3 regions of the Robertmurraya sp. GLU-23 genome follow, and region 1 is predicted to be linked to each of the others. Evidence: a T-box and tRNA genes for the amino acid it is inferred to sense, from the RefSeq annotation. Region 1 holds a T-box; the other regions hold tRNA genes.
The links. A T-box is a leader RNA that pairs with one kind of tRNA and senses whether it is charged. The one in region 1 lies ahead of ileS (isoleucine--tRNA ligase), so its partner is inferred to be a tRNA-Ile.

Region 1 (12,229 bases):
GTTATTTGGTTGGTTTTAGCTAAAAGGGGCATAATTGCCCCTTTTTTGCACTTTCATATCTTAATATTGGATTGGAGTTTGAATGAATATGGATTTGCATCAGCACTTCCGACGCGAAGAGCATAGTTTTGTCGATCAAGTAATGAGCTGGAAGGAACAGGTGGAAAGTAACTATGCTCCGAAGCTGACGGACTTTCTTGACCCGAGAGAGCAGAAAATTGTCGAGATCATTATTGGAGCGAATTCGGAGGTAAAGGTTCAATTTTTCGGTGGAGCAGAACAAGTGGAAAGAAAGAGAGCCTTCATTTATCCAGATTATTATTCTGTAGAGGTAGAGGATTTCCAAATTTCATTATATGAGCTAATCTACCCTAATAAGTTTGTATCTATAGAGCATCGGCAAATATTAGGCAGCATGATGTCGCTTGGATTAAAAAGAGGGAAATTTGGAGACATCCTTATAGAAGAGGAAACTATTCAACTCTTTGTCGCCAATGAAGTAAGCGATTATATATCCATGCAGCTGGAGTCGGTAGGACGTTCAAAAGTAAGTTTAAAAGAGCGGCGTCTGGACGAAGCCATTCAAATGAGGGAACAATGGAATGAGTACACGACCACCGTTTCTTCGCTAAGATTAGATACAATTATAGCTGCTGCTCATAATATTTCTCGTCAGAAATCTCAAACATTAATTGCAGGTGGAGTAGTGAAAATTAATTGGATGACCATTGAAAATCCTTCATTTGAATGTAAGGAAGACGATGTCTTATCGGTACGAGGATACGGAAGGGCAAAACTATCTTCCATCGATGGGAAAACAAAGAAAGATAAATGGCGAATTGTTGTAGAAAAACATCAATAATTTATAAAAAATTTGCAGGAATTTAAAAGTACTTGTCGAATATCTGTTACAATGAATAGTATATACTATTAAGCAATTGGAGGTGGCTTATAATGCCATTAACACCGTTAGACATACATAACAAGGAATTTACAAAAGGATTCCGTGGTTACGATGAAGATGAAGTAAATGAGTTCCTTGACCAAGTCATCAAGGACTACGAATTGATTATTCGAGAAAAGAAAGAACTGGATGAACGATTAAAAGATATGAATGAGCGTTTAACTCATTTTTCGAATATTGAAGAAACCTTAAATAAATCAATTGTTGTAGCTCAAGAAGCAGCGGAAGAGCTAAAGCGTAATTCTCAAAAAGAAGCTAAGCTAATTATTAGAGAAGCAGAGAAAAATGCGGATCGTATTGTAAATGAATCCCTTTCTAAAGCGCGTAAAATTGCTCTAGAAATTGAGGATTTGAAAAAGCAATCCAAAGTATTTAGAACGCGCTTTAAAATGCTTATTGAAGCTCAGCTTGATATGCTTAATAACGATGATTGGGATCATCTATTACAATACGAGCTTGATTCAGCAGAATTAAAATCTGCAAATTTAAAAGAAGAAGAAGATTCATTGGCTTGACGAAAAGCCGGTTCTTCGAATATAATTTTTTAACAAGTAAAAATTGTATGTTGCGATGACAGGGATAGTAGAATTTATCAATGCTTTTTCTAGCGAGTTAACAGTTGGTGGGAGGTTAACAAAAGCGATAAGTTTGAACATCACCCTTGAGTACCAAGCTGAACGTCCACTAGGAATAGTAAGCTTTGGCGTCTAAATTCACGTTACGAATTTTAGAGCGGATGGGTTTTTAGCCTATCTACTAGGGTGGTACCGCGGGAATACAAGCCTTCTCGTCCCTTTTTGGGATGAGAGGGCTTTTTTGTATTTATTTTTACTAATAACTGGTAACAATGTAGCTAGATGAGGAAGATTTAGGAGGAAGTTTAAAAATGGATTATAAAGATACGTTATTGATGCCGCAAACGGAATTCCCGATGCGTGGAAATTTGCCAAAGCGTGAGCCAGAGATTCAAGAAAAGTGGAACCAACTGGATATTTATTCTAGAGTTCAAGATCGTACGAAGGATCGTCCGATGTTTGTTCTTCACGATGGGCCTCCGTATGCAAATGGAGATATTCATATGGGGCACGCATTAAATAAAATCCTTAAAGACTTTATTGTGCGTTATAAGTCAATGAGTGGTTACAATGCTCCTTATGTTCCTGGTTGGGATACACACGGGCTGCCAATCGAGCAAGCATTAACCAATAAGGGTGTGAAACGCAAGGAACTTACAGTTGCAGAGTTTCGTAAGCTTTGTGAAGAGTATGCTTTAGGGCAAATTGATTCTCAGCGTACTCAGTTTAAGCGTTTAGGTGTTCGTGGAGATTGGGAGAATCCTTATATCACTCTTGATCCGGCATATGAAGCACAACAAATTAAGGTTTTTGGTGAAATGGCGAAGAAAGGCTATATCTATAAAGGATTAAAGCCGGTTTACTGGTCACCTTCAAGCGAATCAGCATTAGCAGAAGCGGAAATTGAGTACCAGGATAAAAAGTCAGCTTCCATTTATGTTGGCTTCCCTGTTCAAGATGGAAAGGGTGTGCTTGATGCGGATACGGAAATCGTTATCTGGACAACAACACCGTGGACTATTCCAGCAAACCTTGGAATTTCCGTTCATCCAACATTAAATTATGTTGTTGCTCAAGTAAATAATAAAAAGTACGTGGTGGCTGAAGAGCTTTTAGAAGCAGTCACAAAGGAAATTGGCTGGGAAGAAGTAACGGTAGTAAAGACAGTGAAAGGACAGGAGCTAGAACATGTTTTAGCGAAGCATCCTTTATATGAACGTACGTCTTTAGTGATGCTTGGGGAACATGTCACGACGGATGCGGGAACGGGTTGTGTTCATACGGCTCCAGGGCATGGGGAAGACGACTTCCATGTAGGTCAAAAATACGGTTTAGACGTTCTTTGTCCAGTTGATGATAAAGGAGTAATGACGAAGGAAGCAGTGGGCTTTGAAGGACTTTTCTATGATACAGCAAATAAGCCGATTACGGAAAAGCTTCAAGAAGTGGGTGCTTTATTAAAACTTACATTTATTACTCACTCTTATCCGCATGACTGGAGAACAAAGAAACCAGTTATCTTCCGTGCAACGGCACAGTGGTTTGCTTCAATTAAAGATTTCCGAGAAGACTTGTTGGAAGCTGTGAAAGAAACGAAGTGGGTTCCAGCTTGGGGAGAAACTCGTCTATTCAATATGGTACGTGACCGTGGAGATTGGTGTATTTCTCGTCAACGTGTATGGGGTGTTCCAATTCCTGTATTTTATGGCGAAGACGGAGAACCAATTATCACGGATGAAACCATTGAGCATGTATCCGGGTTATTCCGTGAAAATGGTTCAAATATTTGGTTTGAAAGAGAAGCTAAAGATCTGTTACCTGAAGGCTTTACACATCCATCAAGCCCGAATGGGAAATTTACAAAAGAAACGGATATTATGGACGTTTGGTTTGATTCTGGTTCTTCCCATCAAGCAGTTCTAGAAGAGAGAAGTGATTTACAAAGACCAGCGGATCTTTATCTCGAAGGATCTGACCAGTATCGTGGATGGTTTAACTCTTCATTATCTACAGGGGTAGCTGTAACAGGGAAGGCTCCATATAAGGGAGTACTAAGCCATGGTTTCGCTCTTGATGGTGAAGGTAGAAAGATGAGTAAATCAATTGGTAATGTGGTTGTTCCTGCTAAGGTAATGGATCAGCTTGGTGCAGATATTTTACGCTTATGGGTAGCATCAGTGGATTATCAATCAGATGTTCGTGTGTCTGACGCTATCCTAAAGCAAGTAGCTGAAGTATATCGTAAGATCCGTAACACATTCCGATTCCTGCTTGGAAATTTAGCAGACTTTAATCCTGCTACGGACAAAGTAGAATTTGATAAGCTTCGTGAAGTAGATCAATTCATGCTAGTGAAGCTAAACAAATTAATTAAATCCGTGACAAAGTCGTATGAAGAATACGAATTTGCAAGCATTTATCATGCAATCAATAACTTCTGTACGCTAGACCTAAGTGCATTCTACCTTGACTTTGCAAAGGACGTTCTATATATTGAGGCAAAGAGTCACTACGAGCGACGTGCAATCCAAACGGTTCTATATGAAAGCTTATTAGCGTTAACAAAATTATCAGCTCCAATTCTTTCTCACACGGCTGATGAGGTTTGGGTTTATATTCCTAATGTGGAAGAAGATAGCGTTCAATTAACCGATATGCCTTTACATGTTGACCTTCCTAATGCAAAGCAACTTGAAGAAAAATGGACGAAATTCATGAAGGTTCGTGATGATGTCCTAAAAGCTTTAGAAGAAGCACGTAATGCAAAGGTAATCGGGAAGTCATTAACAGCAAAAGTTAGCTTGTATCCAACAAAGGAAACAAAGGAACTATTACAATCTGTTAATGAAAACCTTCAACAATTATTTATTGTGTCTGGTTTCGAATTAGCTGGAGATATGGATACTGCGCCTGCGGAAGCTGTAAAGCTTGAAACAGCTGCTATTGTCGTATCAAAAGCTGAAGGAGAAACTTGTGAACGTTGCTGGACCGTAACAACTGAAGTTGGCAAAGTAGAGGATCACCCAACGCTTTGTCCACGTTGTGCAGACGTAGTAAAAGAAAACTACAGCCATCTTGTATAAAAAATGGAAGAACTCTCTGGATTTCCGGAGAGTTTTTCTAGTGTTTAGGGAATATGTATGAGTAATTATTCCACTTTCGTTAATGATTGTTTTCGTTGTTAAATGTTGTTCGTGTCGAAACGTGTCCATCGCGATATACTAACGGAAAACATCTGAAAACGGAGGTATGAACAAAATGGAAGCATTTGAACAAAAGCTCTATTTGGAACTCCGGAAATCGCGTACTGAATTAATGATGCAATTATCAAATTCGAAAGGATCTCCCTTAGTAAAACCGCTTATTGAGGAAGAATTAAGAGACATCAATAGTGCCATTCAAAAATTGGAGAATGGTACATTTGGCAGATGCGAAATATCAGGTGAAATATTACCTTATGAACTACTTCAAATGGTTCCAACCTTAAAAACGGTGGAGGACTGTGGAAAGCTTGATCAGTATTTATGTAAACCACTTTTTTAATCTGAAGGGTTTACTGTAGTTTTTATAGAGAATGTGCTAAAATGCAAAGGGAATATTAAGAGAAGGTTTGGAGGTTTCCTTTGTGTTTTATTACATAATCGCATTAATTGTCATAATTCTTGACCAATGGACCAAATGGTTAGTTGTGAAAAGAATGGAGCTTGGAGAAAGCATAACCGTTATAGAAAATTGGTTTTATATTACCTCCCACCGTAATAGAGGGGCTGCTTGGGGTATTTTACAAGGACAAATGTGGTTTTTTTACTTAATAACTGTTATTGTAATTGTCGGGATTGTTTATTATCTTCAAAAAGCAGCGAAAGGTAAAAGGCTTCTTGGGGTGGCTCTCGGGTTAATGCTAGGAGGAGCGATTGGTAATTTCTACGACCGAGTAGTACATAAAGAAGTAGTCGATTTTATCCATACGTATATTTTTAACTATAATTTCCCTATCTTTAATATTGCTGATTCAGCCTTAGTTATTGGAGTAGGTTTATTAATGATACAAATGTGGCAAGAAGAGCGACAATCTAAGGAGATAGCAAATGGACAAAGTAATACAAACAATTAATGAAGAGCATAAAGGCGAAAGACTGGATAAGGTCCTTTCAAGTGTAAACAGTGAATGGTCGAGGTCTCAAGTACAGCTATGGATGCAAGACGGGAACGTAGTTGTTAACGGACAAAAAGTAAAAAGCAGTTATAAATGTTCGGTTGGGGATGTAATAGAAATAAGTATTCCTGATCCAGAGGAGCTTGATGTGATTCCTGAGCCTATGGACCTTGAGATCTTTTATGAGGATAGTGATGTATTAGTTGTAAACAAGCCAAAGGGAATGGTGGTACACCCAGCACCAGGTCATACAACGGGAACACTTGTGAATGGATTAATGGCTCACTGTAAAGATCTGTCAGGCATCAATGGTGTGCTTCGACCAGGTATCGTCCATCGAATCGATAAGGACACTTCGGGGTTACTGATGGTTGCTAAAAATGATTTGGCTCACGAAAGCCTTGTAAATCAGCTCGTTGCAAAGTCTGTAACACGTAAATACCGTGCCATAGTTCATGGAGTCATTCCTCATGATTATGGGACAATTGATGCCCCGCTGGCAAGGGACCCTAAAGATCGTCAAAGTATGACTGTAGTGGATAATGGAAAGCATGCGGTTACGCATTTTCAAGTGATGGAGCGCTTTAAAGATTTTACTCTTGTTGAATGTCAGTTAGAAACAGGACGTACCCATCAAATCAGAGTCCATATGAAGTATATTGGTTATCCGCTAGCTGGTGATCCAAAATATGGTCCAAGAAAAACGCTAGATATAGGCGGACAAGCTCTGCATGCGGGTGTGTTAGGTTTTAATCACCCTCGAACCAATGAATACGTAGAATTCGAAGCACCATTACCAGAGTACTTTGTAGAGCTTCTTGAGTCTTTAAGAAATAATCGTTGACAAAGTTCTACATCTGTTTTATGATTTCTATAGTTGAATAAGTCCTTTAAAGACGGTCCTGTGAGGCTGAGAAGGAAACGGAGCTTGTATGGCATAAGTATGCCTACAAATGGAATTCGTGTACCCTCTAAGCCCTGGCCTAGAGGGTCTTTTTATGGAGAAATGAGGAGGGGAAGACCTTGTCACAAAAAGCAATTGTACTTGATGAACAAGCCATTAGAAGAGCATTGACAAGGGTTGCTCACGAAATTATTGAAAAAAATAAAGGTGTAGAACGAATTGTTCTCATTGGAATACGAACAAGAGGAATTTTTCTCGCTGAGCGTCTTGCTGCAAGAATAAAGGAAATTGAAGGCACAGAGGTTCCAGTAGGAGAATTAGATATCACTTTGTATCGGGACGATCTAACAAAGAAAACAAATGATCAGGAACCTCTAGTAAAGGGCTCAGATATCCCGCACGATATTACTAACAAAATTGTTATCCTAGTGGACGATGTATTATACACAGGAAGAACTGTACGCGCTGCGTTAGATGCACTAGTCGATATTGGAAGACCGGCTTCTGTACAGCTGGCAGTACTAGTAGACAGAGGACATAGAGAATTACCAATTCGAGCAGATTATGTTGGGAAAAACATCCCAACCTCTAGTTCGGAAAAGATTGTTGTTCAACTAGCAGAAGTTGACAAACATGATACAGTAAGTATACACGAAAAATAAATATAACCTTTTAAAAAAGCACAGAGAGGCTTTCAAGGGGAAATGTAGACTCGAGGGGTGAAATAGATACCTTGACCTGCAACTAGACCCTCTTGTGCAAAAGAGGGTTTTTATTTTAACTAACCAGAGGAGAGACACATACATGAATACCAAACCAATCCTAGATGTACACGAAACACCGAAACCAGTCCATTGGCTCACACTTAGCCTACAGCACTTATTCGCTATGTTTGGAGCTACCATATTAGTACCATTCTTAGTTGGACTTGATCCAGCAATTGCACTTATCTCCAGTGGTTTGGGAACGATCGCGTTCCTTATGATAACAAAATGGCAAGTACCAGCTTATTTAGGATCATCATTCGCATTCATTACACCAATTATTGCGGCAAAAGCAGCAGGTGGTCCAGCAGGAGCCATGATTGGAAGCTTCATTGCTGGTTTAGTGTATGGAATTGTTGCACTAATCATTAAAAAAGCAGGTTACCGTTGGATTATGAATCTCCTTCCTCCAATCGTAGTAGGACCAATCATTATTGTAATCGGGTTGGCTTTGGCAGGAACCGCAGTTAGTATGGCAATGAATAACCCGGCTGGAGAGTACAGTCTACTGCATTTCTCGGCGGCACTTGTAACTTTAGTAGCAACCATCATTTTCTCCATCTACGGAAAAGGAACATTGAGCATGATTCCAATACTTGCAGGTATCATTATCGGATATGTGTACTCATTAGTAGTAGGAATCGTTGACTTTGCTCCAGTAGCAGCAGCAAAATGGTTCGAAATGCCAAACTTCTTTGTACCGTTCGTAGATTATGAAGTAAAAGTAACACTTGACTTAGTATTATTAATGGCTCCAGTAGCCATCGTAACTTTATCAGAACATATTGGTCACCAGCTTGTATTAGGGAAAGTGGTGGGGCGTGATTATATTAAAAACCCTGGCTTACACCGTTCGATTTTAGGAGATGGAACAGCAACGATGATCTCTGCACTAATCGGTGGACCTCCGAAGACAACATATGGAGAAAACATCGGAGTATTAGCCATTACAAGAGTATATAGCGTATATGTACTTCTTGGAGCAGCAGTCGTTGCAACCGTATTTGGATTCATCGGTAAAGTAACAGCACTAATAAGTTCAATCCCAACTCCAGTAATGGGTGGAGTTTCCATCCTACTATTCGGAATAATCGCATCATCAGGATTACGTATGCTTGTTGATAGCAAAATCGACTTCGGAGACAAGCGAAACCTTGTAATTTCATCAGTAATCTTAGTGGTAGGTATTGGAGGAGCAGTAATTAAAGTATCAGAAGGGTTTGAAATTCATGGGATGGCATTAGCAGCGATCTTAGGGATACTGATTAATTTAATCCTTCCTGGTAGACCAGAAGCTGCCGAAGATATGTTTGAAAGTGATAATGAAAATGAAGTAGCATAGTTTCACCTTTTAAAAAAGTCCAGAGAGGCTTGTAAGGGTGCATAGGAGAAGTGGAGATACCTTAATCTGGTGTGTTCTGCTTCTGCCTATCTGCATAGCACCCTGGCAAAGTAGTCAGGGTGCTATTTTTCTACATAAACCACAAAAGGAGTGTTTTGATCATGAATCTGCTTACTACTTCAGAGCTTTCCGTTACCGAGATATACGACATCCTTGCAGAGGCGAAAAAATTTTCTGAGGGAGCTGCGTGGCAGCCTAATCAATCTTCCTTTGTTGCAAACTTGTTTTTTGAACCGAGCACTAGAACAAAATGTAGTTTTGAAATTGCTGAAAGAAGACTGGGCTTAAACATTATTCCATTTGAAACACACTCATCAAGTATTACTAAAGGAGAAACACTTTATGATACGGTTCGAACTTTAGAATCCATAGGGGTGCAGGCAGTGGTCATTCGCCACACAGAAGATGAGTACTTCAAGCAGCTAGTTGGCAAAACAAACGTTAAAATAATTAACGCTGGAGATGGATGTGGTCATCATCCAACTCAATCGTTGCTCGACTTACTAACGATTTACGAAGAATATGGACATTTTCAAGGCCTTAAGATAGGAATTGTGGGAGACCTAATACACAGCCGTGTGGCAAGGTCAAATGCGATTGCCCTTCACCGATTAGGAGCAGAGATCGTATTCTCAGGACCAAAAGAATGGATTGACCAAGAGCTTTTACAATATGGAAGGTATGAAGATATTGATACGTTAACAGAAACTGTTGATGTGCTCATGCTCCTCCGTATCCAACACGAAAGACATCAAGTTGGTGGAGAAACAATTGATTATCACCAAGCTTTTGGATTAACAGTAGATAGAGAAAAACGAATGAAACAAGGAAGCATTATTATGCATCCAGCACCAGTAAATAGAGATGTAGAAATAGCTGATAGTCTAGTAGAATGCGAGCGTTCGAGAATCTTTAAGCAAATGGAAAATGGCGTTTACGTTCGTATGGCAGTATTAAAAAGAGCATTACAACAATCTGAAGGGGGAAAATACAATGACAATTCTCATCAAAAATGGTCAATGGCTTACTGATAAAGGACAAAAAGAGGCAGTCGATATTTTAATAAAAGACGAAAAGATTGCAGCGATTGGTCCGGATCTTCAAGCTGAGGATGCAGAGATCATAGATGCAACAAGATTGCTCGTATCTCCTGGGTTTGTTGACTTGCATGTTCATTTACGTGAACCAGGGGGAGAGAAGAAAGAAACGATTGCTACGGGTACACTAGCGGCAGCTCGTGGAGGATTTACAACGATTGCAGCTATGCCTAATACAAGGCCGGTTCCAGATTCAGTCGAAACTCTTCAAAATTTAAATAACCGAATTGCAGAAACAGGTGCTGTTCGAGTGCTACCATATGCTTCGATTACCATTCGAGAGTTAGGAAAGGAACTGACTGATTTTGCCGCATTAAAAGAAGAAGGAGCATTCGCCTTCACAGATGACGGAGTAGGGGTCCAATCAGCAGATATGATGTTACAAGCGATGCAGCTTGCGGCAAGTGTAGATATGCCAATCGTAGCACATTGCGAAGAAAACACGTTAATTCATAAAGGGTCTGTACATGAAGGGGAATTTTCAAAAAAACATGGGTTAAACGGAATTCCATCTGTGTGTGAATCGGTTCATATTGCTAGAGACGTATTATTAGCAGAAGCAGCAAACTGTCATTACCATGTGTGCCATATTAGTACGAAAGAATCAGTTCGTGTGGTACGTGACGCTAAGCGTGCAGGGATTCGCGTAACTGCAGAAGTAACACCGCATCATCTACTATTATGTGATGAGGATATTCCAGGATTAGATACAAACTATAAAATGAACCCTCCGCTAAGAGGAAAAGCTGATCGTGAGGCATTAATTGAAGGTCTCCTTGATGGAACGATTGATTTTATTGCCACAGACCATGCTCCTCATACAGCTGAAGAAAAAGCAGAGGGAATGGCTCTCGCACCATTTGGAATCGTTGGGTTAGAAACTGCATTCCCACTTTTATATACAAATCTTGTTGAAAAAGGAATTTTAACAGAAAAGCAGTTAGTAGATTTCTTAACAGTGAAGCCGGCTCAGGCATTTGACTTACCATATGGAAAGCTTGAGGTTGGAGCTGTCGCTGATTTAGTACTTGTAGATCTAACAGAAGAAGAAAGTATTGATCCAAATACTTTTTTATCAAAAGGAAGAAACACTCCATTTGGTGGATGGGAGTGTAAAGGATGGCCAGTAGTAACAATCGCAGCTGGGAAAATCGCATGGAAAAGAGGGTATGTAACAGTATGAAAAGGCAATTAATTCTAGAAAACGGTACAGTTTTTATCGGAAAAGCTTTTGGAAGTGACACAGAAAAAATGGGAGAAGTCGTGTTTAACACAGGAATGACTGGTTACCAAGAAATTCTCTCTGACCCATCTTACTGTGGACAAATCGTTACCTTTACGTATCCGCTTGTTGGAAATTACGGAATTAATCGTGATGATTTTGAATCAATTTCTCCGTCTGTTCATGGAATGGTTGTGAAGGAAGCGGCAGAGTTTGCATCGAACTGGAGAAATGAAAAAACATTAGATGAATTATTAAAAGAAAAGAATATTCCTGGAATTTCAGGTGTGGATACAAGAAAGCTTACAAGAATCATTCGACAATATGGGGCACTAAAGGGCGCTATCTGTTCGATCGATGCAAGTGTTGAGGAAGTGCTTGAAGGGCTAAAAGCACCTTTTAGAAACGATCAAGTAAAGCAAGTTTCCACAAAATCTGCTTATGCAAGCCCTGGTAGAGGAAGAAGAATCGTTCTTGTTGATTTTGGAATGAAGCATGGAATTTTACGCGAATTAAATAAGCGTGATTGTGACGTAATCGTTGTTCCTTATAACACAACAGCTGAAGAGATCAAACGATTGAAGCCAGACGGAGTGATGCTTTCGAATGGACCTGGAGACCCTAAGGATGTTCCAGAAGCAATTGAAATGATTCAACAAATAATTGGACATGTTCCACTGTTTGGAATTTGCTTAGGCCATCAGTTGTTTGCCTTAGCATGTGGAGCAAACACTGTTAAGTTGAAATTTGGACATAGAGGTTCGAATCATCCGGTAAAGGATTTGGCAACAGGAAAAGTAGCTCTTACATCACAAAATCACGGGTACACAGTTGAAGAAGAATCACTTCAAGGAACTTCTCTAGAAGTTACACATATCGCCTTAAATGACGGTACGGTTGAAGGATTAAAGCATAAAGAAGCAAAAGCATTTACAGTCCAGTATCATCCGGAAGCATCACCTGGACCAGAGGATGCAAATTATTTATTCGAACAGTTTTTACAGTTGATTGAGACAGAAAAAGAGGAAGGTGCAATCGAATGCCAAAGCGTACAGATATAAAAAGCATACTAGTTATCGGATCAGGTCCCATCGTCATTGGGCAAGCAGCAGAATTTGATTATGCAGGTACTCAAGCATGTATCG
Region 2 (12,229 bases), on a different contig from region 1:
ACCTCTGGAAGGCTTTGGCTTATGACCCCGAGGGACTAGCCGCCGGAGCTCGTTTATGCAAAGTGATACCCGTGTATTTCTTCTTCTTCAATATATTATCTAGTTTTGAGAGAATGCTAAAAATTTCTCTTGAAAAATTGCGGAAAACTATTATAATAAATAGTGTCGCATAAATAGTCTGGTGGCGATAGCGAAAAGGTCACACCCGTTCCCATACCGAACACGGAAGTTAAGCTTTTCAGCGCCAATGGTAGTTGAGGGTTTCCCTCTGTGAGAGTAGGACGTCGCCAGGCGGTAATGGAGGATTAGCTCAGCTGGGAGAGCACCTGCCTTACAAGCAGGGGGTCGGCGGTTCGATCCCGTCATCCTCCACCAAAGTTTTTTCACGAAGTGAAAATGACTATCCTTCACTCACGAAGTGAAAATAAATAATTATTAATTGCCGGCGTAGCTCAATTGGTAGAGCAACTGACTTGTAATCAGTAGGTTGGGGGTTCAAGTCCTCTCACCGGCACCATTTGTACGAGCCATTAGCTCAGTCGGTAGAGCATCTGACTTTTAATCAGAGGGTCGAAGGTTCGAGTCCTTCATGGCTCACCAAAGTTTTTTGCTTCAGTAGAGTTTTTTACTTCAGTAAAATAACTTTCCATTTATCATTATGCGGGTGTGGCGGAATTGGCAGACGCACTAGACTTAGGATCTAGCGCCGCAAGGCGTGGGGGTTCGACTCCCTTCACCCGCACCAAAGTTTTTTATGCTAGTAAAATAATTTTCCATATGCGGAAGTAGTTCAGTGGTAGAATACAACCTTGCCAAGGTTGGGGTCGCGGGTTCGAATCCCGTCTTCCGCTCCAAGAACTTCTTTTGCCGGGGTGGCGGAACTGGCAGACGCACAGGACTTAAAATCCTGCGGTAGGTGACTACCGTACCGGTTCGATTCCGGTCCTCGGCACCAAAGCTTTTTGCAAAGCAAAATAGCTATCCTTAACACACTACATTACAAAAATATGCGCCCGTAGCTCAATTGGATAGAGCGTCTGACTACGGATCAGAAGGTTATGGGTTCGACTCCTTTCGGGCGCGCCATATTAGATTTAATCGGGGAGTAGCTCAGCTTGGTAGAGCACTTGGTTTGGGACCAAGGGGTCGCAGGTTCGAATCCTGTCTTCCCGACCATCTAACTCGATATTTATGGGGCCTTAGCTCAGCTGGGAGAGCGCCTGCCTTGCACGCAGGAGGTCAGCGGTTCGATCCCGCTAGGCTCCACTTAGATATTTTCACGTAACGTAGTGTAGTGAAAATAATCTTCATTAATTCAGGAACATGTGAATTAAAAATTCAATGAATTACTTTGGCGGTGTAGCTCAGCTGGCTAGAGCGTACGGTTCATACCCGTGAGGTCGGGGGTTCGATCCCCTCCGCCGCTACCAAAACCTATTAACTCAGGTTTCATTATTTATTGGACCTTTAGCTCAGCTGGTTAGAGCAGACGGCTCATAACCGTCCGGTCGTAGGTTCGAGTCCTACAAGGTCCACCATTTATAATATGTTGGAGGTATACCCAAGTCCGGCTGAAGGGATCGGTCTTGAAAACCGACAGGCGGGTCATACCGCGCGGGGGTTCGAATCCCTCTACCTCCTCCATTTTTAAAAATAATATTGTCGCGGGGTGGAGCAGTCTGGTAGCTCGTCGGGCTCATAACCCGAAGGTCGCAGGTTCAAATCCTGTCCCCGCAATTAAAAGTTGTTTTCAGGGAAACTTGAGAAAAACTTTGGTCCCGTGGTGTAGCGGTTAACATGCCTGCCTGTCACGCAGGAGATCGCCGGTTCGATCCCGGTCGGGACCGCCATTTTAAGTGCATCAGTAGATCAGTTGGTAGAGCACGAAGAATAAGCTTCTTTGAATTTGCATCCAGCGTACCGATTGAAGATCGGGACGAAGGACGAAATAAGATTTTATCTAGGGTTCTATAATATTGTGGCTCAGTAGCTCAGTCGGTAGAGCAAAGGACTGAAAATCCTTGTGTCGGCGGTTCGATTCCGTCCTGAGCCACCATTTATATTCAGTTGAATTATGGCGATTGTGGCGAAGTGGTTAACGCACCGGATTGTGGTTCCGGCATTCGTGGGTTCAATTCCCATCAGTCGCCCCATAAGTTTTATGCGGGTGTAGTTTAATGGTAAAACCTCAGCCTTCCAAGCTGATGTCGTGAGTTCGATTCTCATCACCCGCTCCAAATAAGGGCCTATAGCTCAGCTGGTTAGAGCGCACGCCTGATAAGCGTGAGGTCGATGGTTCGAGTCCATTTAGGCCCACCATAGTGTTTTTAGGATAGTAAAGTAACTTACTATTATTCCACAGTAGCTCAGTTGGTAGAGCATTCGGCTGTTAACCGAACGGTCACAGGTTCGAGTCCTGTCTGTGGAGCCATATGGGGAAGTACTCAAGAGGCTGAAGAGGCGCCCCTGCTAAGGGTGTAGGTCGGGTAACCGGCGCGAGGGTTCAAATCCCTCCTTCTCCGCCATATGGCCCCTTGGTCAAGCGGTTAAGACACCGCCCTTTCACGGCGGTAACACGGGTTCGAATCCCGTAGGGGTCATAAAAACATTGAACATTTGTTCAATGTTTTTTTTTTGATTTTCTAGGTCCTCCTATACCTCCACAAACTACTCTATTACCTCTTATATCAAATATCCTCAAAGTTCATTTAACATTTCCAATATTCGACAATTATATGAAAACCCTTTCATTTTTCTTCATAAAAACCACCTCATCACATAAATAAATCCTCTTGAATATATTATTCAAATTTCAGTTATTTTAAAATTTAAAATACATATTTTTTTCATTAACACCAAATAAATAGCATATATCTCTATATCTGCATCATAAAATTTATTATCTATTAAAAAATAATTTCTATCATTTTTTGCAGTTTGCTGCGTTAAAGGGATGAATGCTGTCGAAAACATTGGCCTTATAGATAATTATGTCGAAATGGACAGTTAATTGTCAGAAAAATTAAAGAGGGATTTGAAAGTGTGGCGAGAATTATACAGTAAAAGTAATGTACAAAACTAAAGAATAGGTAGGGAGTAGAATGATTTTGGATTTGATTCATCCAACTGAATACCAGCTGCACTTGTTTCATGAGGGGAATTTTTTTGAATGCTATCGTCTGTTTGGTGCTCATGTTCTTACTATTGATGAAAAGAAATGCACAAGATTTTGTGTGTGGGCACCAAACGCAACACAAGTATCTCTTGCTAGTGATGTAAACAATTGGAATGGAAGTGGTTATGAATTTAAAAAGGTAAATGATGAAGGGGTATGGATGCTCATTGTTGAGCAGGATTTAACGGGCTGCCTTTATAAATATGAAATTCACACATCCACTGGAGAAATATTATTGAAGTCTGATCCATATGCCTTTTTCTCTGAAGAACGGCCAAAAACAGCTTCCATATGTTATTCCTTAGATGGATACCAATGGAACGACCATAAATGGCTTCAGAAAAAAGAGAGAAACAAAGTATATACAAGTCCTACCGTTATTTATGAGATGCATGTTGGATCATGGAAAAAGAAAGAGGACGGTAGCTTTTTTACGTATCGTGAATTAGCAGACGAGGTCATTCCTTATGTACTTGAACATGGATTTACACATATTGAATTGTTGCCACTAGTGGAGCATCCACTAGATATTTCTTGGGGCTATCAAGGAACAGGATATTTTTCTGTTACTAGTCGTTATGGAACGCCTCACGATTTAATGTATTTTATTGACCAATGTCATCAAAATCATATTGGTGTAATTATGGATTGGGTTCCTGGTCATTTCTGTAAAGATGCACACGGTTTACATCGATTTGATGGATCTTGGGTTTATGAGTATGAAACAGAAGTTGATCGTGAAAATTTTACTTGGGGGACTGCTAATTTTGACTTAAGTAAAACAGAGGTGCAGAGTTTCTTAATTTCTAATGCATTGTATTGGATGGAATACTTTCATGTGGACGGATTTCGCGTAGATGCGGTTTCAAATATCATTTATTGGCCTAATTCAGATGGTCAGCGAGTAAATGAATTTGGTATTGCATTTTTAAAGAAGTTAAATCAAGTTGTATATCAATATGATTCACAGCTTTTGATGATTGCCGAGGACTCTACTGATTGGCCACAGGTAACTTCCCCAACTCACTACGGTGGATTAGGTTTTAACTACAAATGGAATATGGGCTGGATGAACGATATGCTTTCCTATATGGAAACAGGTTCAAATGAACGCTCACATTTTCACGATAAAGTCAGCTTCTCCCTTCTCTATGCATTTTCGGAGAATTATATCCTTCCATTTTCACATGACGAAGTTGTTCATGGAAAGAAATCGTTACTGGATAAAATGCCAGGAGATTATTGGCAGAAATTTGCTCAACTAAGGCTTTTATTAGCATATATGTTTGGACATCCAGGGAAAAAACTTCTATTCATGGGATTTGAGCTAGGTCAGTTCTCTGAATGGAAAGATGAAGAAGAATTGGATTGGCATCTATTAGATTATGAGATGCATGGGAAAATGAATCTTTTTGTAAAAGAATTGATCAAGGTATATAAGCGCAATAAACCTTTATATGAGCTTGATCATTTACATGAAGGATTTGAATGGATTGATGTAAATAACCGTGATCAATCGATTTTCTCTTTTGTTAGAAAAGGCGAAGAAGGAGATCCAATGGTTATTGTGTGTAATTTTACAGAAAAGACCTATGAAGATTATAAGATCGGAGTTCCCAAAGAAGGTACGTATCGAGAAATATTGAATACAGATGCGGTTGAATTTGGAGGATCCGGTGTAATAAATAAAAAGCCAATAGAAACGATTGATGAAAGTTTTCATGGAAGAGAGCATCACATCATGATGAGGATACCTCCATTTGGGGTTTCTATATTGCGTCCCGTTAAACATCGAAAGGAGAGAAAAGGAAATGGCAAAGAAGAAGTGCGTAGCTATGCTGTTAGCAGGAGGGCAAGGAAGTAGGTTACATTCCTTAACTTCAAATTTAGCAAAACCAGCTGTACCGTTTGGAGGGAAGTACCGAATCATTGATTTTACATTGAGCAATTGTACGAACTCTGGAATTGATACGGTAGGTGTCCTAACTCAGTATCAACCACTAGTGTTAAATTCGTACATTGGAATCGGAAGTGCATGGGACTTGGACCGAAAAAATGGTGGAGTTACTGTTCTTCCACCTTATAGTGAATCCAAGGAGATGAAATGGTATACAGGTACTGCTTGTGCCATCTATCAAAATTTAAATTACTTAGTTCAATATGATCCGGAATACGTACTTATTCTGTCCGGAGACCATATTTACAAAATGAACTATGAATTAATGCTAGATTTCCATATTAAAAGAGATGCTGATGCTACCATTTCGGTCATTGAAGTACCTTGGGAGGAAGCAAGTCGATTTGGTATTTTAAATACTGATAGCGATATGAAGGTTGTCGAATTTGACGAAAAACCTGCAAATCCGAAAAACAATCTAGCCTCTATGGGAATTTATATTTTTAAATGGTCTGTTCTAAAAGAATATTTGATAAAGGATGCTGCTCTTCCAGATTCAAGCCATGATTTCGGAAAGGATATTCTACCGACTTTGCTTTCAGACCAGAAGAAACTAGTTGCCTATCCTTTTAGTGGTTATTGGAAGGATGTCGGAACTGTACGTAGTCTTTGGGAAGCAAATATGGATCTTCTAGATGATACGTGTGGATTAGATTTATTTGATTATACTTGGAGAATTTACTCAGTTAACCCAAATCAACCACCACAGTTTATATCAAATGACGCACTCGTCGTTGATTCACTCATCAATGAGGGTTGTGTGATTGAAGGAGAAATTGAGAAGTCGGTTCTTTTTCAAGGAGTAAAGGTTGAGAAAGGCGCTCTTATTAAAGAATCAGTTATCATGCCAGATGCAGTGATTGGAAAAAATGTGTTTATTGAAAAGGCAATTGTCCCGTCAGAAATGGTAATACCAGATGGAACAATTATTCGTGCATTACCAGATGCAGATGATGATATTGTGTTAGTAACAGAGGATATGCTTCAATCCCTTTAAAATACAGAGATAAGAGAACAAATAAAATGAGGAGATGAGGGGTAAGGATGGATAGAAAGCTGCTTGGAGTAATTGATGCAACAACTTATCAAAAAGGATTAGAGGATCTAATCCAACATCGTTCATTAGCTGCAGTACCATTTGGAGGGAGATATCGATTAATAGATTTTATTCTCTCAAACATGGTTAATTCTGGAATAAAGAGTGTGGCAATTTTCCCGAAAAACCAATATCGTTCCTTAATGGATCATTTGGGGTCTGGGAAGGATTGGGACTTAAATCGTAAACGCGATGGATTATTCTTTTTTCCAGCCCCTGCAGAAGAAAGAGAAATAACATCATTTAATCATTTTGCTGCAAATAAAGATTTCTTTGATCGAAGTAACCAACAGTACGCCCTCATCTCAAATTGCTTTACTGTCTGTAATATGAATTTTGAGCCTATGCTTGATTGGCATATCAAGAGTGGCTGTGATATTACAGAAGTAAGAAAAGACGGACGGTCTCTTCATATGTTTTTGATAAAGAAATCTCTTTTAGTAGAACTTTTCGAGACAAGAGACGAAACGGGATATACTTGTATGAGAGATGTTGTGACAGATATTAACAGTCCTTATCGTCAATGTCATTATGAATTTAAAGGATACGCAGTAATGGTTGACTCGATTACTACGTATTTTAATGAAAGTATGAAGCTATTAACTCCATCCATTTGGAAGGAACTATTTTTAAAGAATCAGCCAGTATTTACAAAAGTAAAGGATGAGCCACCTACTAGGTATTTTACAGGAGCCACCGTGAAAAATTCTGTAATTGCCAATGGGTGCTTAATTGAAGGTACAGTTGAAAATAGTATTATTTCTCGTGCTGTAAAAATCGGCAAGGGATCGGTAATAAAGAACAGCATCATCATGCAAAAATGTCAAATTGGTGAAAATTGCGTATTAGATTCCGTTGTTTTAGATAAAGATGTTAAGGTAAATGATGGAACGATGATGTATGGCACAAAAGAATTACCATATGTGGTTCGTAAAGGAACAGTACAAGGGGCGTTGATGAATTCGTGAAAGTTTTATTTGCAGTTTCGGAATGTGTACCTTTCGTTAAATCTGGAGGGTTAGCAGATGTAGCAGGATCTCTACCAAAAGAATTGAAAAGACTTGGTACAGATGTAAGAGTAATGATGCCGAAGTACGGTACCATTCCTCAAGAATTACGTGAAAAAATGACAAAAAAACATGAGTTTATTGTGAATGTTGGTTGGAGAAATCAATTTTGTGGTATTGAAGAGTATATACACGATGGCATTACTTATTATTTTATAGATAATGAATACTATTTTAAGAGAGAAGCCCTGTACGGATATTTTGACGATGGTGAACGGTTTGCTTTTTTTAACCGAGCCGTACTTGAAGCGATTCGGATGTTAGATTACTATCCAGATGTGATTCATTGCCATGATTGGCATACTGGAATGATTCCTTTCTTGTTAAAAACGGAATATCAAAAGAAAAATGGTTATGGTTTTATGCGAACGGTATTTACCATTCATAATCTTGGATTTCAAGGTATTATGCCTAAGGAAGCTTTAAAGGATTTATTTGATTTAGATGATTCATATTTTAATACCGATCAGCTTGAGTTTTATGGAAATATAAATTTTATGAAAGCAGCACTTATTGCGTCTGATCGAATTACTACCGTTAGTCCAACATATATGGACGAAATACAAACGGAGTACTATGGAGAAAAGCTGGATGGATTGTTAAGAAGTCGTGTAAGTGATCTAGAAGGAATTCTAAATGGAATTGATGATGAATTTTATAATCCAGAGAAGGATTCTTTTCTTGTGAAAACTTACGATGCCAATCATCGTAACCATAAGCTAGTAAATAAAAAGGCCATTCAAGAACGATTTGGCTTGCCTCAGGCTTCACAAATTCCATTAATGGTTATGGTCACACGATTAACAAAACAAAAAGGGTTAGATCTTGTTAAACATGTGTTTCATGAAATTATGGCGGAGCCGATTCAATTCCTCATTCTTGGAACGGGGGATGACGAGTTTGAAAATTTCTTTCGAGACATGGAGCGGGAGTATCCAGATCGATTTAAAGCATATATTGGTTTTGATGAAGGTCTAGCTCATCAAATTTATGCAGGTGCTGACCTTTTCCTCATGCCTTCAAAATTTGAACCATGTGGGTTAGGTCAAATGATTGCGATGAGTTATGGCACAATCCCTATCGTTCGGGAAACTGGGGGTCTAAATGACACGGTAACGGCATATGATGAATTCTCAGGAGAAGGGAATGGTTTCTCCTTCAAGAATTTTAATGCGCATGATATGTTGTATACCATTAAACGTGCCATCCATTTTTACGAAAATGATCGGGTTTGGAATAATCTTGTTAAGCATACAATGAGCATTGATAACAGCTGGGCACAGTCTGCTTTTAAGTACAATCAATTATATGCTCAACTTATATCCAGGAGTGAAACTCATGTTTTCTAATAAAGAAATGTTCACGGAAACGTTTTTACAACGTCTCGAAATGACTTGTGGAAAAAGCTTTCAAGAAAGTACGAAGAGAGATCACTATCATACTCTAGGAATCATGATCCGTGAATATGTAAGCTCAAACTGGATCAAGACAAATGAAAGTTATCGAGCTGAGAAAGAAAAACAAATTTATTATTTATCTATTGAGTTTCTCCTCGGAAAGCTTTTAAGGCATAACCTTCTTAACCTAGGAATTGATCATATAGTGGAAGAAGGGCTTAAGGAGCTAGGAATTGATCTTAGTGATTTAGAGGAAATGGAAGCAGATGCAGCACTTGGTAATGGCGGCTTAGGCCGTCTTGCAGCCTGCTTCATGGATTCGCTTGCTACTTTAGATCTTCCAGGTCATGGATGTGGAATTCGCTATAAGCACGGCTTATTTGAGCAGAAAATTGTAGATGGATTTCAAGTAGAATTACCTGAGCAATGGCTTCGTCATGGCCATGTATGGGAAGTAAGGAAAGCGGATTTAGCTGTAGATGTTCCTTTTTGGGGAAGAGTCGAAGCGATCAACATTAATGGAAAGCTCGAATTTCGTCATCTTGAAGCGGAAACGGTAATGGCCGTGCCATATGACCTTCCTGTGGTAGGTTATCAGACAGACACTGTTAACACGTTGCGCTTATGGAGTGCCGAAACGACACCGTATCCAATGAATCGAGATATTATGAAATATAAGCGTGATACGGAGCTTATCTCAGAGTTTTTGTATCCCGATGATACGCATGATGAAGGAAAAATTCTGCGTTTAAAGCAGCAGTATTTCCTTGTCTCTGCAAGTATTCGTTCGATTGTGAGATCTTATCGCAAACAACATGCTAGTTTAATAGATTTTCATAAATATGTGGGTCTTCATATAAATGATACGCATCCCGTGTTAGCTATTCCCGAATTAATGAGGGTACTTATTGACGAGGAAGGAATGAGCTGGGAGGAAGCTTGGCATATTACAACAAACACCATTTCATATACGAATCATACAACCTTAGCAGAAGCTCTAGAAAAATGGCCGGTTCGAATTTTTCAACCGTTGCTTCCAAGAATTTTTATGATTGTAAATGAAATAAACGAGAGATTTTGTCAAGACCTTTGGAAGCAGTATCCAGGAGCTTGGCAGAAAATTGAGGATATGGCAATCATTGCTCATGACCAAGTAAAAATGGCTCATTTGGCGATTGTTGGTTCATACAGTGTGAATGGAGTGGCAGCCATTCATACAGAAATATTAAAACAAAGAGAAATGAACCAATTTTATCAAGTATTTCCTGAGAAGTTTAATAATAAAACAAATGGGATTACCCATAGACGTTGGCTGATTAAATCCAATCCGAAACTGACGAATTTGATCAATGAGGGGATTGGTACGAAGTGGATCAATCAGCCGGAGCATTTAAAAGAGCTTCAGTTTTTCCAGCAAGATTCTGCATTTTTAGAGCAGTTGTATGAAATCAAGCAGAATAATAAGAAATCACTTGCAGAAAAAATTAAAGCAAAGACAGGTATTGTCGTTGATCCTTTATCTATATTTGATGTTCAAGTAAAGAGATTGCATGCTTATAAACGACAACTCTTAAATGTTCTTCATATTATGTATTTGTATAATCGCTTAAAAGAGGATTCAAGCTTTCAAATGCATCCAAGAACATTTTTGTTCGGAGCGAAAGCATCACCAGGTTATTACTATGCAAAGAAGATTATTAAACTCATTAATACCATTGCAGAAAAAATAAATAATGATAAAACGGTATCTGATCGATTGAAAGTAGTGTTTCTTGAAAACTACCGTGTGTCATTAGCTGAAGAAATCTTTCCTGCGGCAGATGTGAGTGAACAAATTTCGACTGCTAGTAAAGAAGCTTCGGGAACAGGTAATATGAAGTTTATGATGAATGGTGCACTTACCTTAGGTACGCTTGATGGAGCGAACATTGAAATCAAGGAACATGTTGGTGATGACAATATATTTATTTTTGGATTAACAGCAGAAGAAGTAATGAATTATTACCAGTATGGTGGCTATACGTCTGTCGACTATTATCACCATGATAAACGTATTCGCCAAGTGGTAGATCAATTAACAAACGGTTATTTTGGTGATCTTGATAATGAGTTTGAGCCGATCCATGATTCATTATTAATGGAAAATGATCAGTATTTTGTTTTGCGTGATTTCTCATCTTACGTGGAAGCCCAAAGAGAAGTAGGGGTAGCATATGCTGATCAAAATAAATGGTTAAAGATGAGTTTAGCAAATATAGCGAATTCAGGTTTTTTCTCAAGTGATCGAACCATACAGCAGTATGCGGATGACATTTGGAGTATCTCTCCTGTAAAAGGCAAAGTCAGGTAAATATGAAAGAGGAGACCATTTTAATGGAAATGGTCTCCTCTTTTGTCTAACTATTTAAGAAATGTCCTAAAAATAGACCAATGGATAACAAAAATCCAAATATCGTATTTGTTTGGGCTGTCGCTATCATGGCTGGCACCATTTGAACGGGTTTGGTTTTTCCGATGAATCCTTTAATCGCCTTTATTGCCTTTGGTGAGCTTAGCAGTACGATCGTTAACCATGCAGAAGCATAGTCCAAACCAATAAGAGTAAACACCCATGCATATGAGACAATGAACATTCCTGCTAAAAGAACGATCGCTCTTTTTTGACCAAGTAGGATCGCTAATGTTCTTCTTCCATTTTCTTTGTCACCATCATGGTCACGTATATTATTGGCAAGTAGAATGGCACCTACTGTTATGACAATAGGTACAGAAATTAATACACTAATCATAGTAATAAAGCCTGTTTGAATATAAAAAGCAATTAATATAATCAGCATTCCCATAAAGAATCCTGCAAATATTTCTCCAAAAGGTGTGTACGCAATCGGAATAGGGCCTCCCGTGTATAAATAACCAACTGTCATTGAAACTAGACCAATCGCAGCAAGCCACCAGCTTGAATTCATACAAATATATACTCCTAGCAGCATGGAAATACCATAAAGGCTAAGAGCTATTTTCATGACGGTCGCTGGTTGAATTCCTTCACGAACAATGGCTCCACCTATACCTACAGAATGCTCGTTATCGAGACCACGTTTGAAATCATAATATTCATTAAACATATTTGTTGCCGCTTGTATAAGTAAGCAAGCGATAAGCATGGCGATAAATAGCCCAAGATCAATAGATGTTAATGGTAAGGCTAATGCGGTTCCTAATAATACTGGAACAAAGGCAGCTGTTAACGTATGTGGTCGTGTAAGTTGCCACCAGACTCTCCAATTTTTCCCCTTAAACGTAGGCGAAGGACCCGTTTGCATTTGTGGTTGCATCGTACCTCTCCCCATTTCTATATTTATTTGTCAAAACTATATAAGCTTAAAATAATTCATATCCAAATTCAAGTGTAGGAAAAACGAAGGAGTGTGTCAATTAAATTTTCCTTCCTAATGAAGGAGACCATTTCCATATTTTCTACGATAATTTTTTGTGCAGGAAAAACATTTAAGGGCATAATATCTCAAAATAGATAGA
Region 3 (7,068 bases), on a different contig from region 1:
AAACTTAATTTAATATTCTATTAACAAAATGTCAATAGTATTTTCTAAATATTATTAATAGGTGTATTTTTCCAAAGATAGCAACAATAGATTCTTCGTATGTATTAAGCCCATCAAAAGGTCCACTTTACTCTAATAAAGATTATCACCGTCTCCGACAAATTGGTGAACTTTAGCGGAATTGAAAGCTATAATTAACACAAACATAATTAGGTGAATTCGTTAGGATGTGATACACTTTATCTACCATTTGATTTACTTGCTTACATTGTGCCCCACTCACTCAGTGAGTGGGGATCCTTGTATATAAAAAGAAAAAAACAGACTCTAAAAAGAGCCTGCTTAGTTTGTTTTTATTATTAAGCTTTACGCACGTTAGCTGCTTGAGCTCCACGTTGACCTTGCTCAACGTCAAAAGTAACTGCTTGACCTTCGTCTAAAGATTTAAAACCTTCGCCTTGGATAGCTGAGAAATGAACGAATACGTCTTCTCCGGCTTCACGCTCGATAAATCCGAAACCTTTTTCTGCGTTAAACCATTTTACTTTACCTTGTTCCATTTTGTTTCCTCCTGCTGTGTGCTTTACACACAATGTGTTACTATCCTTGGACTCAGTGATCATCAAGACGAAAAGTTAATCTTATACTATCCTTTACACCGAACAAAAATAATTCTTCTAAAGTTTAACATTTTTTATAAGTATTTGCAAGAACATATCCTCAGTATCCTGCAGGTTACGAGAAAAGCAAACTAAAAAACCTACATACGTCTAAATAAGAATATCTATAAAAGGCATTTATACATCAAAACGATTTTTAACATCTCACATACTTGCGTTTGAAACCAAGCTTCCCTCTATCCATTTCTTTTTGAATACTTTCGTATGCGTTTAGTAAACTGCTTTTTTTATTGTCCCGTTTAACTTCTACGATTCCTATTTCCTTTGAGGTCTCAACCGCCTTTTCATGTTGCGGCAAATAGGAAATCCCTACGGTGTATACAAAATTATTCATAGCTGATTTAGTTCGTTCTGGCGAATTATGAATCGTATTTTTTATCATATCAAGCATATTGGAAATCTTACTTTCGGAAAATTCCTTGTCTTTGCGATTTCCTAAAAGCCAGCAGTAGCAACTCCACCCAGCTGACATTCTCAACTCGTCACCACTTGCAATCCATTTATCCGCCACTTCTTGTGCAATATCTGACTCTGATAAAGTGACTGCCACCACGTAATCAGACAGCATATAAAAATACGCTCCGTCCATCCAACGATCAAAATCAGATTCAGTCATAGCTTTCGGGTCTGCAATAATGCCTGCAAAGTACATTGCATCGTAGTTACCTGTGGCATATAGCTCATCAGCTAGTTCTTGATTTATTTTTATTTTCTTTGCAATTGGTTTCATAGCACCTGTAGCCACGCCAAACAAGGGCTCGTGTGCACCATTGGAAATATACATTTTTTTCGTTCGTTCCTTACCGAGAGCTTCAAGTTCCTGCATCACTGTTTGAAAATCCATAGCTATGTACGTCCTTCCTTTATTTTCATCCATTTCATTATAACCATTACCTGCAGCTAAAAATAAACATTAATTAATATGATCTTATCGAATGTTCTTGTGTGAGCCGTCACAGGAGGGCATTTTTTGAGATAGTCCACAAGTGCAATCCTTTAAGCCCTTTCCACTGAAAATTTTCTCCATACAATTTTCAATCCTTAACACTCGAGTTTTTGATTGTTTGGGTTGAGAAAAATAAAGAATGTATGCTCTCTGTCGTCCCGGTGTCAATGCCTCAAATGCAGTTTTCAAGTCTGGTGTTTCTTCGAATTTATTTTGAAGTTCTTCAGGAATGATGAATTCTGTATGCTTTTTTAAATCCACTTCCAAACCCGCTTTTTCAACTTCAATAGCTGCATGGATATACGCTTTCAAAATGGGTTCTAGTTCCACTATTTCTTGAAGACTGGTGAACCGAATCTGGCGCGCTGCCTGTACATTCTCGGTTTGTTGGACAAGAATTCCATGGGGATCTTTTAATAAGGAACCTTTGTGAAACAGAAGCGCACAATATTCTTTAAATCCATGAATTAATACGACATTTTTGTTATTAAACGTGTAACAAGGATGCATCCATTTAAATTCTTCGGTCAGATCACAGTCAAGAACAATATGTCTCAACCTCTCAGATTCTTCCTTCCATTTTTTAGTTTTACTTAAATAATCATCAACCTTAGGATTCAGTTTACCCATTGCCATGTTGTTCTCTCCCTATATAAAAATTAGTTTCACGATGGAAGATTTAGTTGCCATGATACCCCAAAGCGATCATTTAGCCAACCAAACCTTTGACTAAAACCATAATCACCAATTGGCATAAGTGCTTGTCCACCCTCGATCAGTTTGTGATAAACGTTGTTTATTTCTTCTTCAGTATCACATGTAACAAAAATTGAGAAGGATGGAGTAAATGTAAACTGATGCTTTAAATTACTATCTATACACATAAATTCTTGCCCTTTTAAAGAAAAAGTAGCCTGCATTACCGTTCCTTCATCTCCAGATTCATTCGCTCCATAGCGAACAATACTTGTAATTTCTGATTCCTCAATAATAGATATGTAATAATTCATAGCTTCTTCTGCTTTGCCATCTTGAAACATTAAGAATGGTGTAACTTTTCCCATTAAGTTCAGCTCCTCAAATTAGAAATATTAATATTTCTCTACAGCCAAGTTTGATTAATTATTATTCTTAAGGCAAAAAAATGATGATACCTGAAAGATATCATCATTTTAATTATCTGGGAAGGTTTTAATGACTTTAACTTGTGTTCCTGGATAATAGTGCCCTAAAATATCTTTGTAGGATTTTCCCTTCTCTGCCATTTCGTTTGCACCCCATTGACTCATACCAACTCCATGACCATGACCTTTGCCACTTACTTTGTAAGAAGTTGGGTTCATTTCAAACGAACTTACTAAATAACTTCTAAAATGACCTCCACCTATCATTGGTCGAATTTTTTTTAATTCAACATGATCCAATGAGACTTTTTCAAAAATAATGGTTCCATCAATCAACCTTCTCATAAATTCGATTTGAATCGAGCCTATCATCGACCTTTGTGATTCGTTTTTAACCTTATCGATAGCAAAAAAAGGAATACTTAAAATTTTTATGTCACCTTCATATCCATTTCTATTAAGCCATTTTTTAATAGATACGCTAATTTTTCCATCTTTCTCCTTTAATTCATTCCAACCCTTCAATCTGATTTCATCCAAATCTATTTGTGTTTTATGTAATGTAAACTCCCAAGGTTGAATCGGGTCATATGGATCTTGTTTGATTGGGAAATACGGACTTGGATTGCCACCCCATACATTTTTATTACTTTCTGTTATTCCACCATTACTCGCAGAATAAAAAGCACTTATGGGTTTTTCTTGAAAAGTAATGATTTCTCCTTTCGTATCATTTACAGCTCTTTTTGTTTTATTGAATTGATTATACCCGCCGTAGACTTGATATTGAATGGTGTCGTCAAGTTGGGGGGTCTTATGGGTGATGGTATAAGTACGAGCAGCTAACGTTTGTGCTTTTAAGGCCTCTATATTCCATTCGGGATACACTTCAAATGGAACAACACCCTGTAAGTAATCCTCTAATAGTATTTGATTAACTGGTCTAATGTTTTTTTCTTCTATATTAAATTCTACCGCACCCATATAAGGCCTGCCATTAATGTAGATTAGATGCTTTTCATCATAAGATTCAGGATATAAAATGAACGGGCTAGCTATTTCCGTTGTTGACTCACCACAAGTGAGAAACATTTCCCCACCTTTAAATGATAGTGTATATTCAACCCCTTCCGTTATCATCAATGCTGGATCTAATGTTGAATAAGTTCCTTTTATGTGAAATGGTAATTTAGAGGTGTCTCCGATATAATTTCTTAATTTCACTGAAATCATCTCTTCGGCTTGCACTTCATTAGAGAACATTAGTAAAAAACCTGTGAAAATCATTAGAATTAAAGTTTTCATACTCATATTATTTATAATGTGTAAACTGATTATTCCTGAAGCTCCATTCTACAAAGGGATGCTTTTATAATTCTTTTTGATTAACATTTAGTTCAACTAAATTACCATCTGGATCAGCACAGAAAATTTGTGCAAAACCACTCTTTCCGTATGGTTTTTCAAGGAGTTCCACTTTATTCTGTTTTAACCACGTAAGAGTGTCATAGTAGTTCTCGACTCTGAGGGCAAAGTGCCCTTCTCTGCTGGATAAGCTTTTATCCTGCCGAATCGTCTGTGAAAAGGGATCGACGATCAAGTGGAGTTGCTGTCCCTCTATTTCGAACCATGCACCTGAAAAATCAAAGTCTGGCCGTGGTATTTCTTTTAAACATAAAACTTTCCCATAGAAATCTTTTGCTCTTTCCAAATCTGTAACAGTAAGACTTACATGATGTAGACTTTTATATTTAATCAAAACGTTCACCTCTTTCTATTCAACTGAATTATTTTTATCTTACTCAAAAAACCCCCTTTATGGAAGTGAGTCCAAACCATCCACCCACCTGCTATTCTTCAAGGTTTGCTGAAAAGTCATAAAGTAAATATTTTATTTAAAGATAAAAAAACAAAAAAAAAAAAACGCCCAATAAGCGTTTTTTACTTTGTTATATTACGCGCCTTAGAGGATTCGAACCTCTGACCGTACGCTTAGAAGGCGTATGCTCTATCCAGCTGAGCTAAAGGCGCATATATAGACTGGCGGAGAAGGAGGGATTTGAACCCTCGCGCCGGTTACCCGACCTACACCCTTAGCAGGGGCGCCTCTTCAGCCTCTTGAGTACTTCCCCATAGACATAAAAATGGCTCCGCAGGTAGGACTCGAACCTACGACCGATCGGTTAACAGCCGATTGCTCTACCACTGAGCTACTGCGGAACATTGAAAGATTATTCTGCTATCGTAAAAAATCTGGTGGGCCTAAATGGACTCGAACCATCGACCTCACGCTTATCAGGCGTGCGCTCTAACCAGCTGAGCTATAGGCCCCTTATTTGGAGCGGGTGATGAGAATCGAACTCACGACATCAGCTTGGAAGGCTGAGGTTTTACCATTAAACTACACCCGCAAATATTAAATTGGAGGCAACACCCGGATTTGAACCGGGGATAAAGGTTTTGCAGACCTCTGCCTTACCACTTGGCTATGCTGCCATGACTGGGCTAGCTGGATTCGAACCAACGCATGACGGAGTCAAAGTCCGTTGCCTTACCGCTTGGCTATAGCCCATTGAAGAAATTTATAAATAATAATGGGGCGACTGATGGGAATCGAACCCACGAATGTCGGAACCACAATCCGATGCGTTAACCACTTCGCCACAACCGCCATGATGGTGGAGGGGGACGGATTCGAACCGCCGAACCCAAGGGAGCGGATTTACAGTCCGCCGCGTTTAGCCACTTCGCTACCCCTCCAGATTGGAATTATATGTGCAATAAAATTAATGGTGGCTCAGGACGGAATCGAACCGCCGACACAAGGATTTTCAGTCCTTTGCTCTACCGACTGAGCTACTGAGCCATATTTATTATAATACCCTAGATACCGTTTTTCTTAGTCCTTCGTCCCAATTTTTCAAATCGGTACGCTGGATGCTATTTCTATGAAGCTTATTCATCGTGCTCTACCGACTGAGCTACTGAGCCGTATTTACTTAAAATGGCGGTCCCGACCGGGATCGAACCGGCGATCTCCTGCGTGACAGGCAGGCATGTTAACCGCTACACCACGGGACCAAAGTTTTTTCAAGTTTCCTTGAAGCAACTTAATTGCGGGGACAGGATTTGAACCTGCGACCTTCGGGTTATGAGCCCGACGAGCTACCAGACTGCTCCACCCCGCGACAATATTATTTTTTTAAAAAATGGAGGAGGTAGAGGGATTCGAACCCCCGCGCGGTTTGACCCGCCTGTCGGTTTTCAAGACCGATCCCTTCAGCCGGACTTGGGTATACCTCCGTATCTTTGGTAGCGGCGGAGGGGATCGAACCCCCGACCTCACGGGTATGAACCGTACGCTCTAGCCAGCTGAGCTACACCGCCAAAGTTAATTTAAAATAGCTTTTCACTACACTACGTTTCGTGAAAAAATCTAAGTGGAGCCTAGCGGGATCGAACCGCTGACCTCCTGCGTGCAAGGCAGGCGCTCTCCCAGCTGAGCTAAGGCCCCATAATAAAGTTAGATGGTCGGGAAGACAGGATTCGAACCTGCGACCCCTTGGTCCCAAACCAAGTGCTCTACCAAGCTGAGCTACTCCCCGATTAAAACTAATATGGCGCGCCCGAAAGGAGTCGAACCCATAACCTTCTGATCCGTAGTCAGACGCTCTATCCAATTGAGCTACGGGCGCATGTATTATAATGTTAATTATATTAGTGTGTTAAGGACAGCTATTTTGCTTTACAATCTATGGAAGGATATTTACTTCGTAAGAAATGAAACCTATTTTGCTTTGCAAAAAGCTTTGGTGCCGAGGACCGGAATCGAACCGGTACGGTAGTCACCTACCGCAGGATTTTAAGTCCTGTGCGTCTGCCAGTTCCGCCACCCCGGCAAAAGAAGTTCTTGGAGCGGAAGACGGGATTCGAACCCGCGACCCCAACCTTGGCAAGGTTGTATTCTACCACTGAACTACTTCCGCATATGGTAAGTTATTTTGCTAACGCAAAAAACTTTGGTGCGGGTGAAGGGAGTCGAACCCCCACGCCTTGCGGCGCTAGATCCTAAGTCTAGTGCGTCTGCCAATTCCGCCACACCCGCATAATAATAGCCTACATTATTTAAGAAAAATGGTGAGCCATGAAGGACTCGAACCTTCGACCCTCTGATTAAAAGTCAGATGCTCTACCGACTGAGCTAATGGCTCGGTATAAAGTGGTGCCGGTGAGAGGACTTGAACCCCCAACCTACTGATTACAAGTCAGTTGCTCTACCAATTGAGCTACGCCGGCTTATTAGGAAGACTATTTTTCA

Region 2: it has a tRNA-Ile gene. The T-box ahead of ileS (isoleucine--tRNA ligase) is inferred to sense a tRNA for this amino acid. The anticodon was not compared.
Region 3: it has a tRNA-Ile gene. The T-box ahead of ileS (isoleucine--tRNA ligase) is inferred to sense a tRNA for this amino acid. The anticodon was not compared.

The regions. Positions count from the first base shown of each region.
Region 1 covers NZ_JBRKCV010000002.1:185,911-198,139, forward strand. Annotated here, with positions in the region: gene ACVBAX_RS05280 (YggT family protein) at 1-19, shown strand, start outside; gene ACVBAX_RS05285 (RNA-binding protein) at 89-862, shown strand; gene ACVBAX_RS05290 (DivIVA domain-containing protein) at 955-1,479, shown strand; T-box leader at 1,526-1,762, shown strand; gene ileS (isoleucine--tRNA ligase) at 1,851-4,622, shown strand; gene ACVBAX_RS05300 (hypothetical protein) at 4,798-5,082, shown strand; gene lspA (signal peptidase II) at 5,165-5,653, shown strand; gene ACVBAX_RS05310 (RluA family pseudouridine synthase) at 5,628-6,539, shown strand; gene pyrR (bifunctional pyr operon transcriptional regulator/uracil phosphoribosyltransferase PyrR) at 6,719-7,261, shown strand; gene ACVBAX_RS05320 (solute carrier family 23 protein) at 7,404-8,705, shown strand; gene ACVBAX_RS05325 (aspartate carbamoyltransferase catalytic subunit) at 8,864-9,796, shown strand; gene ACVBAX_RS05330 (dihydroorotase) at 9,759-11,045, shown strand; gene ACVBAX_RS05335 (carbamoyl phosphate synthase small subunit) at 11,042-12,145, shown strand; gene carB (carbamoyl-phosphate synthase large subunit) at 12,124-12,229, shown strand, end outside.
Region 2 covers NZ_JBRKCV010000017.1:89,029-101,257, reverse strand. Annotated here, with positions in the region: partial or broken gene ACVBAX_RS20825 (hypothetical protein) at 1-173, shown strand, start outside; rRNA gene rrf (5S ribosomal RNA) at 178-293, shown strand; tRNA gene ACVBAX_RS20815 (tRNA-Val) at 300-375, shown strand; tRNA gene ACVBAX_RS20810 (tRNA-Thr) at 442-517, shown strand; tRNA gene ACVBAX_RS20805 (tRNA-Lys) at 525-600, shown strand; tRNA gene ACVBAX_RS20800 (tRNA-Leu) at 661-745, shown strand; tRNA gene ACVBAX_RS20795 (tRNA-Gly) at 780-854, shown strand; tRNA gene ACVBAX_RS20790 (tRNA-Leu) at 867-955, shown strand; tRNA gene ACVBAX_RS20785 (tRNA-Arg) at 1,010-1,086, shown strand; tRNA gene ACVBAX_RS20780 (tRNA-Pro) at 1,100-1,176, shown strand; tRNA gene ACVBAX_RS20775 (tRNA-Ala) at 1,194-1,266, shown strand; tRNA gene ACVBAX_RS20770 (tRNA-Met) at 1,354-1,430, shown strand; tRNA gene ACVBAX_RS20765 (tRNA-Ile) at 1,462-1,538, shown strand; tRNA gene ACVBAX_RS20760 (tRNA-Ser) at 1,552-1,644, shown strand; tRNA gene ACVBAX_RS20755 (tRNA-Met) at 1,664-1,737, shown strand; tRNA gene ACVBAX_RS20750 (tRNA-Asp) at 1,775-1,850, shown strand; tRNA gene ACVBAX_RS20745 (tRNA-Phe) at 1,981-2,056, shown strand; tRNA gene ACVBAX_RS20740 (tRNA-His) at 2,078-2,153, shown strand; tRNA gene ACVBAX_RS20735 (tRNA-Gly) at 2,164-2,237, shown strand; tRNA gene ACVBAX_RS20730 (tRNA-Ile) at 2,243-2,319, shown strand; tRNA gene ACVBAX_RS20725 (tRNA-Asn) at 2,356-2,431, shown strand; tRNA gene ACVBAX_RS20720 (tRNA-Ser) at 2,435-2,525, shown strand; tRNA gene ACVBAX_RS20715 (tRNA-Glu) at 2,529-2,600, shown strand; gene glgB (1,4-alpha-glucan branching protein GlgB) at 3,102-5,039, shown strand; gene ACVBAX_RS20705 (glucose-1-phosphate adenylyltransferase) at 4,987-6,129, shown strand; gene ACVBAX_RS20700 (sugar phosphate nucleotidyltransferase) at 6,177-7,196, shown strand; gene glgA (glycogen synthase GlgA) at 7,193-8,644, shown strand; gene ACVBAX_RS20690 (glycogen/starch/alpha-glucan phosphorylase) at 8,634-11,042, shown strand; gene ACVBAX_RS20685 (1,4-dihydroxy-2-naphthoate polyprenyltransferase) at 11,089-12,027, opposite strand.
Region 3 covers NZ_JBRKCV010000022.1:60,572-67,639, forward strand. Annotated here, with positions in the region: gene ACVBAX_RS22910 (cold-shock protein) at 360-560, opposite strand; gene ACVBAX_RS22915 (DNA alkylation repair protein) at 817-1,524, opposite strand; gene ACVBAX_RS22920 (DUF1801 domain-containing protein) at 1,609-2,262, opposite strand; gene ACVBAX_RS22925 (VOC family protein) at 2,292-2,690, opposite strand; gene ACVBAX_RS22930 (SpoIID/LytB domain-containing protein) at 2,799-4,055, opposite strand; gene ACVBAX_RS22935 (VOC family protein) at 4,120-4,509, opposite strand; tRNA gene ACVBAX_RS22940 (tRNA-Arg) at 4,708-4,781, opposite strand; tRNA gene ACVBAX_RS22945 (tRNA-Ser) at 4,792-4,882, opposite strand; tRNA gene ACVBAX_RS22950 (tRNA-Asn) at 4,896-4,970, opposite strand; tRNA gene ACVBAX_RS22955 (tRNA-Ile) at 5,005-5,081, opposite strand; tRNA gene ACVBAX_RS22960 (tRNA-Gly) at 5,088-5,161, opposite strand; tRNA gene ACVBAX_RS22965 (tRNA-Cys) at 5,173-5,246, opposite strand; tRNA gene ACVBAX_RS22970 (tRNA-Gln) at 5,251-5,322, opposite strand; tRNA gene ACVBAX_RS22975 (tRNA-His) at 5,346-5,421, opposite strand; tRNA gene ACVBAX_RS22980 (tRNA-Tyr) at 5,427-5,510, opposite strand; tRNA gene ACVBAX_RS22985 (tRNA-Phe) at 5,541-5,616, opposite strand; tRNA gene ACVBAX_RS22990 (tRNA-Asp) at 5,756-5,831, opposite strand; tRNA gene ACVBAX_RS22995 (tRNA-Met) at 5,865-5,938, opposite strand; tRNA gene ACVBAX_RS23000 (tRNA-Ser) at 5,961-6,053, opposite strand; tRNA gene ACVBAX_RS23005 (tRNA-Met) at 6,061-6,137, opposite strand; tRNA gene ACVBAX_RS23010 (tRNA-Ala) at 6,192-6,264, opposite strand; tRNA gene ACVBAX_RS23015 (tRNA-Pro) at 6,279-6,355, opposite strand; tRNA gene ACVBAX_RS23020 (tRNA-Arg) at 6,369-6,445, opposite strand; tRNA gene ACVBAX_RS23025 (tRNA-Leu) at 6,561-6,649, opposite strand; tRNA gene ACVBAX_RS23030 (tRNA-Gly) at 6,662-6,736, opposite strand; tRNA gene ACVBAX_RS23035 (tRNA-Leu) at 6,771-6,855, opposite strand; tRNA gene ACVBAX_RS23040 (tRNA-Lys) at 6,886-6,961, opposite strand; tRNA gene ACVBAX_RS23045 (tRNA-Thr) at 6,971-7,046, opposite strand.